Linked DNA regions of Streptomyces venezuelae. The protein of the gene in region 3 interacts with the protein of the main gene of each other region in a pairwise test. Links are inferred from orthologs where the notes say so. Each region holds a gene or a part of one and is shown on either strand. Other genes may lie near its edges.

The links. The genes of interacting proteins can lie anywhere in the genome.
Region 1: the proteins of dnaE (region 3) and rplL interact in binary tests that used the Escherichia coli proteins (3 or more experiments, as listed by UniProt). The link is inferred for Streptomyces venezuelae from one-to-one orthologs.
Region 2: the proteins of dnaE (region 3) and DEJ47_RS18285 interact in binary tests that used the Escherichia coli proteins (3 or more experiments, as listed by UniProt). The link is inferred for Streptomyces venezuelae from one-to-one orthologs.

Annotation. Positions count from the first base shown.
Region 1 is NZ_CP029193.1:4,849,053-4,851,762, reverse strand. It holds rplL (50S ribosomal protein L7/L12), read right to left. Parts: upstream 1,693-2,710; coding sequence 1,309-1,692; downstream 1-1,308. Other genes in the region: DEJ47_RS22520 (hypothetical protein), read right to left, coding at 2,595-2,710; rplJ (50S ribosomal protein L10), read right to left, coding at 1,803-2,333; rpoB (DNA-directed RNA polymerase subunit beta), read right to left, coding at 1-735. UniProt on the Escherichia coli protein: The binding site for several of the GTPase factors involved in protein synthesis (IF-2, EF-Tu, EF-G and RF3). Is thus essential for accurate translation.
Region 2 is NZ_CP029193.1:3,961,450-3,964,478, forward strand. It holds DEJ47_RS18285 (DNA polymerase III subunit gamma and tau), read right to left. Parts: upstream 2,645-3,029; coding sequence 356-2,644; downstream 1-355. Other genes in the region: purD (phosphoribosylamine--glycine ligase), read right to left, coding at 1-160. UniProt on the Escherichia coli protein: Part of the beta sliding clamp loading complex, which hydrolyzes ATP to load the beta clamp onto primed DNA to form the DNA replication pre-initiation complex.
Region 3 is NZ_CP029193.1:2,017,590-2,023,552, reverse strand. The notes cover bases 901-4,975. They hold dnaE (DNA polymerase III subunit alpha), read left to right. Parts: upstream 901-1,232; coding sequence 1,233-4,775; downstream 4,776-4,975. Other genes in these bases: DEJ47_RS09380 (hypothetical protein), read right to left, coding at 4,869-4,975; DEJ47_RS09390 (DUF2252 domain-containing protein), read right to left, coding at 901-1,006. In the rest of the region: more of DEJ47_RS09390, read right to left, coding at 1-900; more of DEJ47_RS09380, read right to left, coding at 4,976-5,048; DEJ47_RS09375 (NYN domain-containing protein), read left to right, coding at 5,386-5,963. UniProt on the Escherichia coli protein: DNA polymerase III is a complex, multichain enzyme responsible for most of the replicative synthesis in bacteria. This DNA polymerase also exhibits 3' to 5' exonuclease activity. The alpha chain is the DNA polymerase catalytic subunit.

The DNA of each region.
Region 1 (2,710 bases), 2.8 Mb from region 3 along the record:
GGACTCGTACTCGCCGAACTCCTCGAGGATCTGCTCGGTCGTCCAACCGAGAGCCTTGAGCAGAACGGTGACCGACTGCTTGCGCTTGCGGTCGATGCGGACACCGACCATGTCGCGCTTGTCGATCTCCATCTCCAGCCAGGCACCCCGGGACGGGATGATCTTGGCGGAGAAGATGTCCTTGTCGGACGTCTTGTCGATGGAGGAATCGAAGTACACACCGGGCGAACGGACCAGCTGCGACACAACGACACGCTCGGTGCCGTTGATGACGAAGGTGCCCTTGTTCGTCATGAGCGGGAAGTCGCCCATGAAGACCGTCTGAGACTTGATCTCGCCGGTCTCGTTGTTGGTGAACTCGGCGGTGACGAAGAGCGGGGCGGCGAACGTGAAGTCGCGCTCCTTGCACTCGTCGATCGAGTTCTTCGGAGGCTCGAAACGGTGGTCGCGGAACGTCAGGGACATCGACCCGGAGAAGTCCTCGATCGGGGAGATCTCCTCGAAGATCTCCTCCAGACCGGACTTGGTGGGGACGTCCTGTCCGCTTTCCAGAGCCGCCTCGACACGAGCCTTCCACGCGTCATTGCCGAGCAGCCAGTCAAAGCTCTCGGTCTGCAGCGCAAGAAGGTTCGGAACCTCGAGGGGCTCCTTGATCTTTGCAAAGGAGATGCGCAGCGGGGCGGTGCTGGCGCCGTTGTTCGTATTCGCGGTCGAGGCAGTGCGCGAGGCGGCCAAGAGGGGGTCCTTCCGAGGGCTCGGACTCACTACGCGCGTACCGGTCCCAGGCTGGACACAGAGACGGACATCCCAGGTCAGGGAGGTTCGGATCCACAGTGCTCAAGCATGGGCATGCCCCTGGTGACGGGCAGGAGGCAGCTAACAGGCAGCGCAAAGGGTCAGTGTAGCCACTCGGCCCACTGATGTCCAGTGCGGGTTTTTGAAGACCCTCGTTGTTCTCAACCCCTGCTGCAAGCCACGCCCTCGATGCACATCGATACTGCCCTCTTCGCCGCCGATCCATGCCTCGGATCCGGATCGTTGTGACGACGCGTCCTGAGAATTGCGCGCTGCGTGCGGTTCGTCAAGGCCCCCCAGCCCCGACATCACTCAGAGATCGTCACCGTCACGGGCCGTCCCGAGGCACGACGAAGATCACCATACTCGCCGGGACCGACATCGCAAGGCACCCTCCGCGGGACGCCGGTGAACGCCGAAAGGCGACCACCCACATGGGTGATCGCCTTTGGCGACCCGTGCGTTACAGCCTCAGCCGTACGGACGGGAAAGAGAGTCAGACGACTCGTGAGGTCACTTGACCTCGACGGAGGCGCCGGCGCCCTTGAGGGCCTCGGCGGCCTTCTCCGCGGCGTCCTTGGCGACCTTCTCGAGGACCGGCTTCGGGGTGCCGTCGACGAGGTCCTTGGCCTCCTTCAGGCCCAGGGAGGTCAGCTCACGCACGACCTTGATGACCTGGATCTTCTTCTCGCCGGCGCCCGTGAGGATGACGTCGAACTCGTCCTGCTCGGCCTCGGCCTCGGCCGGGGCGGCAGCGGCGCCACCAGCGGCAACGGCGACCGGAGCGGCGGCGGTGACGTCGAACTTCTCCTCGAAGGCCTTCACGAACTCGGCGAGCTCGATGAGCGTGAGCTCCTCGAACTGGGCAAGCAGGTCTTCCTGGCTGAGCTTCGCCATGATGGGCGATCCTTCCACTAATTCGGCTGGTGCCGGGTGTATATGAAGGCGGGCGTACGTTGGGCCCGCGGTGACCGTCGCCTCAGGCGGCGGTCAATGTGCGAGCCGAATTACTCGGCACCGCCCTGCTCGGCCTTCTTGGCACGAAGCGCCTCCGCGGTGCGGACGAACTTCGAGGGAAGCGCCTGGAAGAGCGCGGCAGCCTGCGACTGCTTGCCCTTCATGGCGCCCGCCAGCTTGGCGAGCAGAACCTCGCGGGACTCGAGGTCCGCGAGCTTCTTGAACTCGTCGGCGGACAGCGCCTTGCCGTCAAGGACACCGCCCTTGATGACGAGGTTCGGGTTCTCCTTGGCGAAGTCACGAAGACCCTTCGCCGACTCCACCGGGTCACCGGTGACGAAGGCGACCGCCGTCGGACCCGTGAACAGGTCGTCCAGCGTGTTGATCCCGGCCTCGTTGGCCGCGATCTTGGTCAGCGTGTTCTTCACCACGGCGTACTCGGAGTTCTCACCGAGCGAACGGCGCAGCTGCTTGAGCTGGGCCACGGTGAGACCCCGGTACTCGGTCAGCACGGCGGCGTTCGAGCTGCGGAACTTGTCCGTGAGCTCGGCTACCGCGGCAGCCTTGTCGGGCGTCGGCATAGAGCGTCGGCCTCCTTCCGGGTGATGAGGACCGCTCAGAAGGGGCCGACAAAACGAAACGCCCCGGCGCAGGCGCACGGGGCGTGAGCTCAACCGAATCGCATACGATCCAGGAGCACATCCACAGTCACCTGCGCGGGTCGTCCGCCGTTTCAGCGGATCCTTCGGCCACCGCACCCTCTAGCGAGAACACGGCAACGACCAGCGGTCTTTGGCTTCTGTGGAAGAGTACGCGAACGGGGTCGCGTCAAGCAAATCCGGTCAGAAGGCGCTGTCCGAACCGGCGCCCTTGCCGTCCTCGCCGAGCTTTCCGAGCTCCTCGAACATCTTCATCATGTCGAAGGTGTCCTTGGCCGGCGGCGGCGTCACCTTGGCCG
Region 2 (3,029 bases), 1.9 Mb from region 3 along the record:
CGGCGGCGCCGTCGAGGGCGTCGACGGTGTGCAGCTCGGCCACTGCTGCGATGCCGGCGTTGCCGGGGGCGCAGTGCAGCTCGGAGACGTCGGGGTCGAGGGACAGAGAGCGGCACAGGGCGTGTTCGCGGGCACCACTGCCGATGACGAGGACCTTCACGGGGTCAGGGTAGCCCGCGCACGCCTTCCCGTTTCGTACGGGCCACCCACTGGACGCGCTGCCCCCTCCTGTACGTTCCTCCAGTTCCCGGCGCGTTCGGTGCCCTTCGGATGCGGGCCCGCTCCGGACCACCCCGCCGCTTCGCGGCGGCGCGGCGGCGCGGCGGCGCGGCGGCGCGGCGGCGCGGCGGCGCGGTTATTCGTTCGGGTATTCGTCGACCACCGTCGCGCCCAGCTCGCGCACGATCAGGTCGTGGCCCGACAGGGCCGACTCGACCAGGTCCGGGTCGTCGTCCTCGGGAATGTCGTCCTCGGGCGAGATGTGCTCCCGGGGCGGGGCCGCGACCGGAGCGGGAGCCGGAGTCGGCTCCGGGGCCGGAGCGGGCGGAGAGTACGGGGCCGGAGCCGCCGGGGAGGGGGCCTGTTGCTGGGGCGCGGCAGCGCGCGGAGGCTGGGGGGCGCCACCGCCGAAGCTCCCCGCTCCCGACGGCACACCACCGCCGCCGAAGTTGCCGGCCGCAGGCGGAGGCGCCGAGCCGCCGGACGGGTCGACGATCGCCTCGACCTTCCACTGCACCCCGAACTGCTCGGACAGCGCCTGCCGCAGCACGTCCTCACTGCCGCTGCTCGCGAAGTTGTCCCGCGCGCCCGCGTTGACGAAGCCGATCTGCAGGGTCGTCCCGTCGAACCCCGCCACCTGGGCGTTCTGGCTGAGCAGGATCCACGTGAAACGGCGGCGGTTCTTCACCGCTTCCAGGATGTTCGGCCAGAGGGAACGCGGGTCGGGCCCGCCCGCGGGTGCCGACGCCATCGGTGCGGCGGCCTGCGAGGGCTGGGGGGCGGCGGCCGGAGCGGCAGCAGCCTGCGGGGCCGGGGCGGAGGCGGCCGGTGAGGCACTGCCCGCGGACGCAGCCGTCGGCCATCCGCCCGGGCGGGGCGTGGACGACGTCTGGGCGGCGGGAGCCGAAGCCGTGGGCCAGCCCCCGGGCCGACGCTCACCCGTGGGTTCAGCAGCGGGGGCCGGAGCAGCAGGAGCGGCAGGGGGCGTCGCCGCGGGCGGCGGAGCACTCGCCTGCGGAGCCGGGGCCGCGGCAGGAACCGCCGACGGGGCCGCCTCAGGCGCTCCGCCTGCGCCCCGCACGGCCGCCCGCGCAGCCGCGGGCCCGCCGCCCGGAGGCACCGGCGGCCCCTGCGGGGCAGGCGCGGAACCACCCGCAGGGCCCACAGGCGGCATGGCCGCCCCGGGCTGCTGCACGCCCGCATGAGCCTCGGGCCCGGGAACGTACCCCATGGAGGGGCCGGGCCCCTGCCCACCGGGCACGAAGTTCCCGCCGCGCTCCAGGCGCTCGAGCCGGGCCATGACGGAGCGCTCGTCGTCGTAGGCCGCGGGGAGCAGCACGCGGGCACAGATCAGCTCCAGCTGGAGGCGCGGCGAGGTGGCGCCCCGCATCTCGGTCAGGCCCTCGTTCACGAGGTCGGCCGCACGGCTGAGCTCGGCGCCGCCGAAGACACCGGCCTGCGCCTGCATGCGCTCCACGACGTCGGCGGGGGCGTCGATGAGCCCCTTCTCGGCGGCGTCCGGCACGGCGGCGAGGATCACGAGGTCCCGCAGCCGCTCCAGGAGGTCGGCGACGAAGCGGCGCGGGTCGTTGCCGCCCTCGATGACGCGGTCCACGACCTCGAAGGCCGCGGCGCCGTCTCCGGAGGCGAAGGCCTCGATGACGGAGTCGAGCAGCGAGCCGTCCGTGTACCCGAGGAGGGACGTCGCCATGGCATACGTCACACCGTCCTCGCGAGCGCCGGCGAGGAGCTGGTCCATGACGGACATGGAGTCACGCACGGATCCGGCACCGGCCCGCACGACCAGCGGGAAAACCCCGTCCTCGACGGCCATGTCCTCGCGGCCGCAGACCTCGGCGAGGTAGTCGCGGAGGGTGCCGGGGGGCACGAGCCGGAACGGGTAGTGGTGGGTGCGCGACCGGATCGTGCCGATGACCTTCTCGGGCTCGGTCGTCGCGAAGATGAACTTGAGGTGCTCCGGGGGCTCCTCGACCACCTTCAGGAGGGCGTTGAAGCCCGCCGAGGTGACCATGTGGGCCTCGTCGATGATGTAGATCTTGTACCGGCTGGATGCGGGACCGAAGAAAGCCTTCTCGCGCAGGTCACGCGCGTCGTCCACACCACCGTGCGAAGCGGCGTCGATCTCGATGACGTCGATGGAACCCGGCCCGTTCCGCGCCAGGTCGCGGCAGGACTGGCACTCGCCGCAGGGCGTGGGAGTGGGACCTTGCTCACAGTTGAGGCAGCGGGCCAGGATGCGCGCGCTCGTCGTCTTGCCGCAGCCGCGCGGGCCACTGAACAGGTAGGCATGGTTGACCCGGTTGTTCCGCAGCGCCTGCTGCAGCGGGTCGGTCACATGCTCCTGCCCGATGACCTCGGCGAACGACTCCGGGCGATAGCGGCGGTACAAGGCGAGAGACGACACGCATACGAGGTTATAGGCGACCACCGACAACGCGGACCGCACCGGAACGCAAAGCGCCCCCCACGCACCCGCCAGAGCCGACCTACCCTTGCTGCCTTCCGGCCCTGGGGGAGTTCAGTCAGATAGCGCCACGTGAGGGGCTGGCCCCCACAGTAGCGGATCCCGGGGCGTGGAAGCGACGCCGGGAGGAACGGTTCAGCCCCCGTGACCCCCTCGAGACTCCCTCGGGAGTCCCGCGAGTGGATCGTGTTCGCGAGCACTGCCCAACGTCTTGTATTGTTTGCGGCGGAGGATTCGCCTAGTGGCCTAGGGCGCACGCTTGGAAAGCGTGTTGGGGGCAACCCCTCACGAGTTCGAATCTCGTATCCTCCGCCGGCAGAAGGCC
Region 3 (5,963 bases):
CGCCGTCCAGCTCGGTCCAGCCGAGCCACGGGTCGGCGTGGGCCTGGAGCGCGCGCTGCGAGATGACCGTGCGGTGGCCCTCGTGCTGGAAGTAGCCACGGACCGCCGGGTCCGTGATGTGACGCGAGACGGCGGGGGTCTGCGCCTGCTTGAGGTAGATCACGACGTCGTTCTCCAGGGCGTCGCTGTTGCCCTCCAGGAGGATGTTGTACGACGGGAGGCCCGCGGAGCCGATGCCGATGCCGCGACGGCCCACGACGTCCTTCACGCGGTACGAGTCGGGGCGGGTCAGCGAGGACTCCGGCAGCGTCTCCAGATAGCCGTCGAACGCGGCGAGGACCTTGTACCGCGTGGCGGCGTCGAGCTCGATGGAGCCGCCGCCGGCCGCGAAGCGGCGCTCGAAGTCGCGGATCTCGGTCATCGAGTCGAGCAGCCCGAAGCGGGTCAGGGACCGGGCGTCGCGCAGCGCGTCCAGGAGCGGGCCCTGGGCGGTGTCCAGGGTGAAGGGCGGCACCTCGTCGCTCTTGGCGCCCGTCGCCAGGTCGTGGATCCGCTCGCGGTACGCCGCCGCGTACGTCCGCACGAGGTCGGTGATCTGGTCGTCGCCGAGCGCCTTCGAGTACCCGATGAGGGCCACGGAGGCCGCGAAGCGCTTCAGGTCCCAGGTGAAGGGCCCCACGTACGCCTCGTCGAAGTCGTTCACGTTGAAGATCAGGCGGCCCTGCGCGTCCATGTACGTGCCGAAGTTCTCGGCGTGCAGGTCGCCGTGGATCCACACCCGGCCCGTGCGGTCGTCGAGGTACGGCCCGCCGTGCTGCTCGCGCTCCAGGTCGCCGTAGAACAGACAGGCCGTGCCGCGGTAGAACGCGAAGGCGGAGGAGGCCATCTTCCGGAACTTGACCCGGAACGCGGCGGGGTCCGCGGCGAGCAGCTCGCCGAACGCGGTGTCGAAGACGGTGAGGATCTCCTCGCCGCGCTGCTCAGCCGTGGGCTGCGGGACCGACATCGCTGGGTGCCTCCTGGTACGGGGGTGGTGCGTGACATGGGGGCGGACATTCCGCCCACGGGAACAGGGGGATCTTCCGCCCCTCGGGACAGGTGTTCCGTCCCTTCCAACGCTCGACCGTACCCCCGAGTGCCCGTCGGCTGTCGGCGCTCCGGATTAGACTTCCACGCTGTCCCCCCAGACTGCCCGCAGCCTGTCACCCCTCGTTCGCCGGAGGCCTTCCACCGTGACCAAGCCGCCCTTCACGCACCTGCACGTGCACACCCAGTACTCGCTGCTTGACGGTGCCGCGCGGCTCAAGGACATGTTCAACGCGGCCAATGAGATGGGCATGACGCACATCGCCATGTCCGACCACGGCAACCTGCACGGTGCGTACGACTTCTTCCACTCGGCGCAGAAGGCGGGCGTCACGCCGATCATCGGCATCGAGGCGTACGTGGCGCCGGAGTCGCGCCGCAACAAGCGGAAGATCCAGTGGGGCCAGCCGCACCAGAAGCGCGACGACGTGTCCGGTTCGGGTGGTTACACGCACAAAACGATCTGGGCGGCGAACAAGACGGGCCTGCACAACCTCTTCCGGCTCTCCTCGGACGCCTACGCGGAGGGCTGGCTGCAGAAGTGGCCCCGCATGGACAAGGAGACCATCTCCCAGTGGTCGGAGGGGCTGATCGCCTCCACCGGCTGCCCCTCGGGCGAGCTGCAGACGCGGCTGCGGCTCGGCCAGTTCGACGAGGCGGTGCAGGCGGCCTCGGACTACCAGGACATCTTCGGCAAGGACCGGTACTTCCTGGAGCTGATGGACCACGGCATCGACATCGAGCGCCGGGTCCGCGACGACCTGCTGCGGGTCGGCAAGAAGCTCGGCATCCCGCCCCTGGTGACGAACGACTCGCACTACACGTACGCGCACGAGTCCGTAGCGCACGACGCGCTGCTCTGCATCCAGACCGGCAAGAACCTCTCGGACCCGGACCGCTTCCGCTTCGACGGGACGGGCTACTACCTGAAGTCCACGGACGAGATGTACGCCATCGACTCCTCGGACGCGTGGCAGGAGGGCTGCCGCAACACGCTCCTGGTGGCCGAGCAGATCGACACCACGGGCATGTTCGAGAAGCGCGACCTGATGCCGAAGTTCGACATCCCGGAGGGCTTCACCGAGGTCACCTGGTTCCAGGAGGAGGTCCGCCGCGGCATGGAGCGCCGCTACCCGGGCGGTGTCCCCGAGGACCGGCAGAAGCAGGCCGAGTACGAGATGGACATCATCATCCAGATGGGGTTCCCGGGGTACTTCCTGGTCGTCGCCGACTTCATCATGTGGGCCAAGAACAACGGCATCGCGGTCGGCCCCGGCCGAGGCTCCGCGGCCGGCTCGATCGTGGCGTACGCGATGGGCATCACCGACCTCGACCCGATCACGCACGGACTGATCTTCGAGCGGTTCCTCAACCCCGAGCGCGTCTCCATGCCCGATGTCGACATCGACTTCGACGAGCGCAGGCGCGTCGAGGTGATCAGGTACGTGACGGAGAAATACGGCGCCGACAAGGTCGCCATGATCGGCACGTACGGCAAGATCAAGGCGAAGAACGCGATCAAGGACTCCGCGCGCGTGCTCGGATATCCGTACGCGATGGGCGACCGCCTCACCAAGGCGATGCCCGCCGACGTCCTCGGCAAGGGCATCGACCTCTCCGGCATCACCGACCCCAAGCACCCGCGCTACAGCGAAGCGGGCGAGATCCGGGGGATGTACGAGAACGAGCCGGACGTCAAGAAGGTCATCGACACCGCGAAGGGCGTCGAGGGCCTGGTCCGGCAGATGGGCGTGCACGCGGCCGGCGTGATCATGTCCAGCGAGCCGATCGTCGACCACGCCCCGCTCTGGACCCGGCACACCGACGGCGTGACGATCACGCAGTGGGACTACCCCCAGTGCGAGTCGCTCGGCCTGCTCAAGATGGACTTCCTGGGCCTGCGCAACCTCACCATCATGGACGACGCCGTCAAGATGGTCCGGGCGGGCAAGGGCATCGACCTGGAGATGCTCTCCCTCCCGCTCGACGACCCGAAGACCTTCGAGCTGCTCTGCCGCGGTGAGACGCTCGGCGTCTTCCAGTTCGACGGCGGCCCGATGCGCTCGCTGCTTCGCCAGATGCAGCCCGACAACTTCGAGGACATCTCCGCCGTCTCGGCCCTGTACCGGCCGGGCCCGATGGGCATGAACTCGCACATCAACTACGCCGAGCGCAAGAACGGCCGCCAGGAGATCACGCCGATCCACCCGGAGCTCGAAGAGCCCCTGAAGGAGACGCTCGGCCTCACCTACGGCCTCATCGTGTACCAGGAGCAGGTGCAGAAGGCCGCGCAGATCGTCGCCGGGTACTCGCTCGGCGAAGCCGACATCCTGCGCCGCGTGATGGGCAAGAAGAAGCCCGAGGAGCTGGAGAAGAACTTCGTCCTCTTCCAGGCGGGCGCCCGGAAGAACGGCTACTCGGACGAGGCGATCCAGGCCCTGTGGGACGTCCTGGTCCCGTTCGCCGGGTACGCGTTCAACAAGGCGCACTCCTCCGCGTACGGCCTCGTCACCTACTGGACCGCCTACCTGAAGGCGAACTACCCGGCCGAGTACATGGCCGCGCTGCTCACCTCGGTGAAGGACGACAAGGACAAGTCGGCCGTCTATCTGAACGAGTGCCGCCGCATGGGCATCAAGGTGCTCCCGCCGAACGTGAACGAATCGGTGCACAACTTCGCCGCCCAGGGCGACGACACGATCCTGTTCGGTCTGGAGGCCGTCAGGAACGTCGGTTCGAACGTGGTGGAGTCGATCATCCGGTCGCGCAAGGCGAAGGGGAAGTTCACCTCCTTCCCCGACTACCTGGACAAGGTCGAGGCCACCGCCTGCAACAAGCGCACCACGGAGTCGCTGATCAAGGCGGGCGCCTTCGACACGATGGGGCACACCCGCAAGGGCCTCACGGCGCAGTACGAGCCGATGATCGACAACGTGGTCGCGGTCAAGCGCAAGGAGGCCGAGGGCCAGTTCGACCTCTTCGGGGGGATGGGCGAGGAGTCCGGCGGCGACGAGCCGGGCTTCGGCCTCGACGTGGAGTTCTCCGAGGACGAGTGGGAGAAGACCTACCTGCTCGCCCAGGAGCGCGAGATGCTCGGCCTGTACGTCTCCGACCACCCGCTCTTCGGTCTGGAGCACGTGCTCTCCGACAAGGCGGACGCGGGCATCGGGCAGCTCACCGGCGGTGACTTCTCCGACGGGTCGGTCGTGACCATCGGCGGCATCATCTCGGGCCTGCAGCGCAAGATGACCAAGCAGGGCAACGCCTGGGCCATCGCCACCGTCGAGGACCTCGCGGGCTCCATCGAGTGCATGTTCTTCCCGGCCACCTACCAGCTGGTGTCGACGCAACTCGTCGAGGACGCCGTGGTGTTCGTCAAGGGCCGCCTCGACAAGCGCGAGGACGTGCCGCGGCTCGTCGCGATGGAGATGCAGGTCCCCGACCTGTCGAACGCGGGCACCAACGCGCCCGTGATCATCACGATCCCGACGGTCAAGGTGAGCCCGCCGATGATCACCCGCCTCGGCGAGGTCCTCAGCCACCACCGCGGCAACAGCGAGGTCCGGATCAAGCTGCAAGGAGCGCAGAAGACCACCGTGCTGCGGCTCGACCGGCACCGCGTGAAGCCGGACCCGGCGCTCTTCGGCGACCTGAAGGTGCTGCTCGGCCCGTCCTGCCTGGCCGGCTGATCCCGCACCGGCTCACCGGCCGACGGACGCCATGAGGGGCGACACCCGGAACGGGTGCGCCCCTCACGCGTGCCATGTGTGCCTGGGTGCGGGTCAGTTGTGACCGAAGCGTCGCTGGTGCTTACGGGCAACATCGGCAGGGCTTCCCTGGGCCTGCGACTGCAGCGGGGACTGGGCCTCCGTCGCGGTCGACTTGGCCTGCTCCTGTGCCTGCTCGGCCTGCGAGGAGCGGTTCTGCTCGCCGCCCTGCTTGCGGTTCTTGTTCTTGGCCATAGTGATCTTCCTCCTGAGGGGGATCTGGGGGCCAGGACGCGACCAGATTCACATATGGCGGCAAAGTGTGCATTTCGGAGAATTACCGTGCGTAATAAGGCCAGTCGGGGAGCGATCCGCGGAAGCGCCACGCCGAAGATCGAGTTCCGGCCGTTAACCTCCGCCGGGTCGGGCAGACTCGAAGGGAACCCGACGCGGACCCGCACCCCTGATTCGTCGGCCGGACAGGGTGTCTTCGTGGGCCTACGAGGGAACGTCCAGAGACCTCCAGGCGCGTAGCACCGTCCTGGAACCTCCAGGCACGTCAGGGAACCTCCAGGGAAAGAGGGTGGACCGCGTGGATCGCTGCATCGTCCTGGTGGACGCCGGTTATCTGCTGGGTGCCGCCGCGAGTCTCCTCGCCGGCGAACCGTCCAGGTCCCGGATCACCGTCGATCACTCCGCCCTCATCCAGGGCCTGCGCGAGCGCGCGGAAGCCGACACCGAGCGCCCCCTCCTGCGCATCTACTGGTTCGACGGCGCCCCCGACCGCGTCCCCCAGCCAGAACACCGCAGGCTGCGCGTCATGCCGCGCGTCACCGTCCGCCTGGGCGCCCTGACGCGCAGCGACGGCCGGTGGGCGCAGAAGGGCGTCGACGCCGCCATGCACGCCGAACTGACCGAGCTGGCCCGCAACCGCGCCTGCTCCGACGTCGTGCTCGTCACCGGCGACGGCGACCTGCTGCCCGGCATGATGGCCGCCAAGGAACACGGCGTCGCCGTCCACCTGTGGGCCGTACAGGCCGCCGACGGCGACTACAACCAGTCCGAGGACCTGGTCGCCGAGGCCGACGAGCGGCGCGTCCTCGACCGCGCCTGGATCACCAAGGCCGTCCGCCCCAAGGAGCTCACCGGCATCTGCGCGCCCCCGCCCGT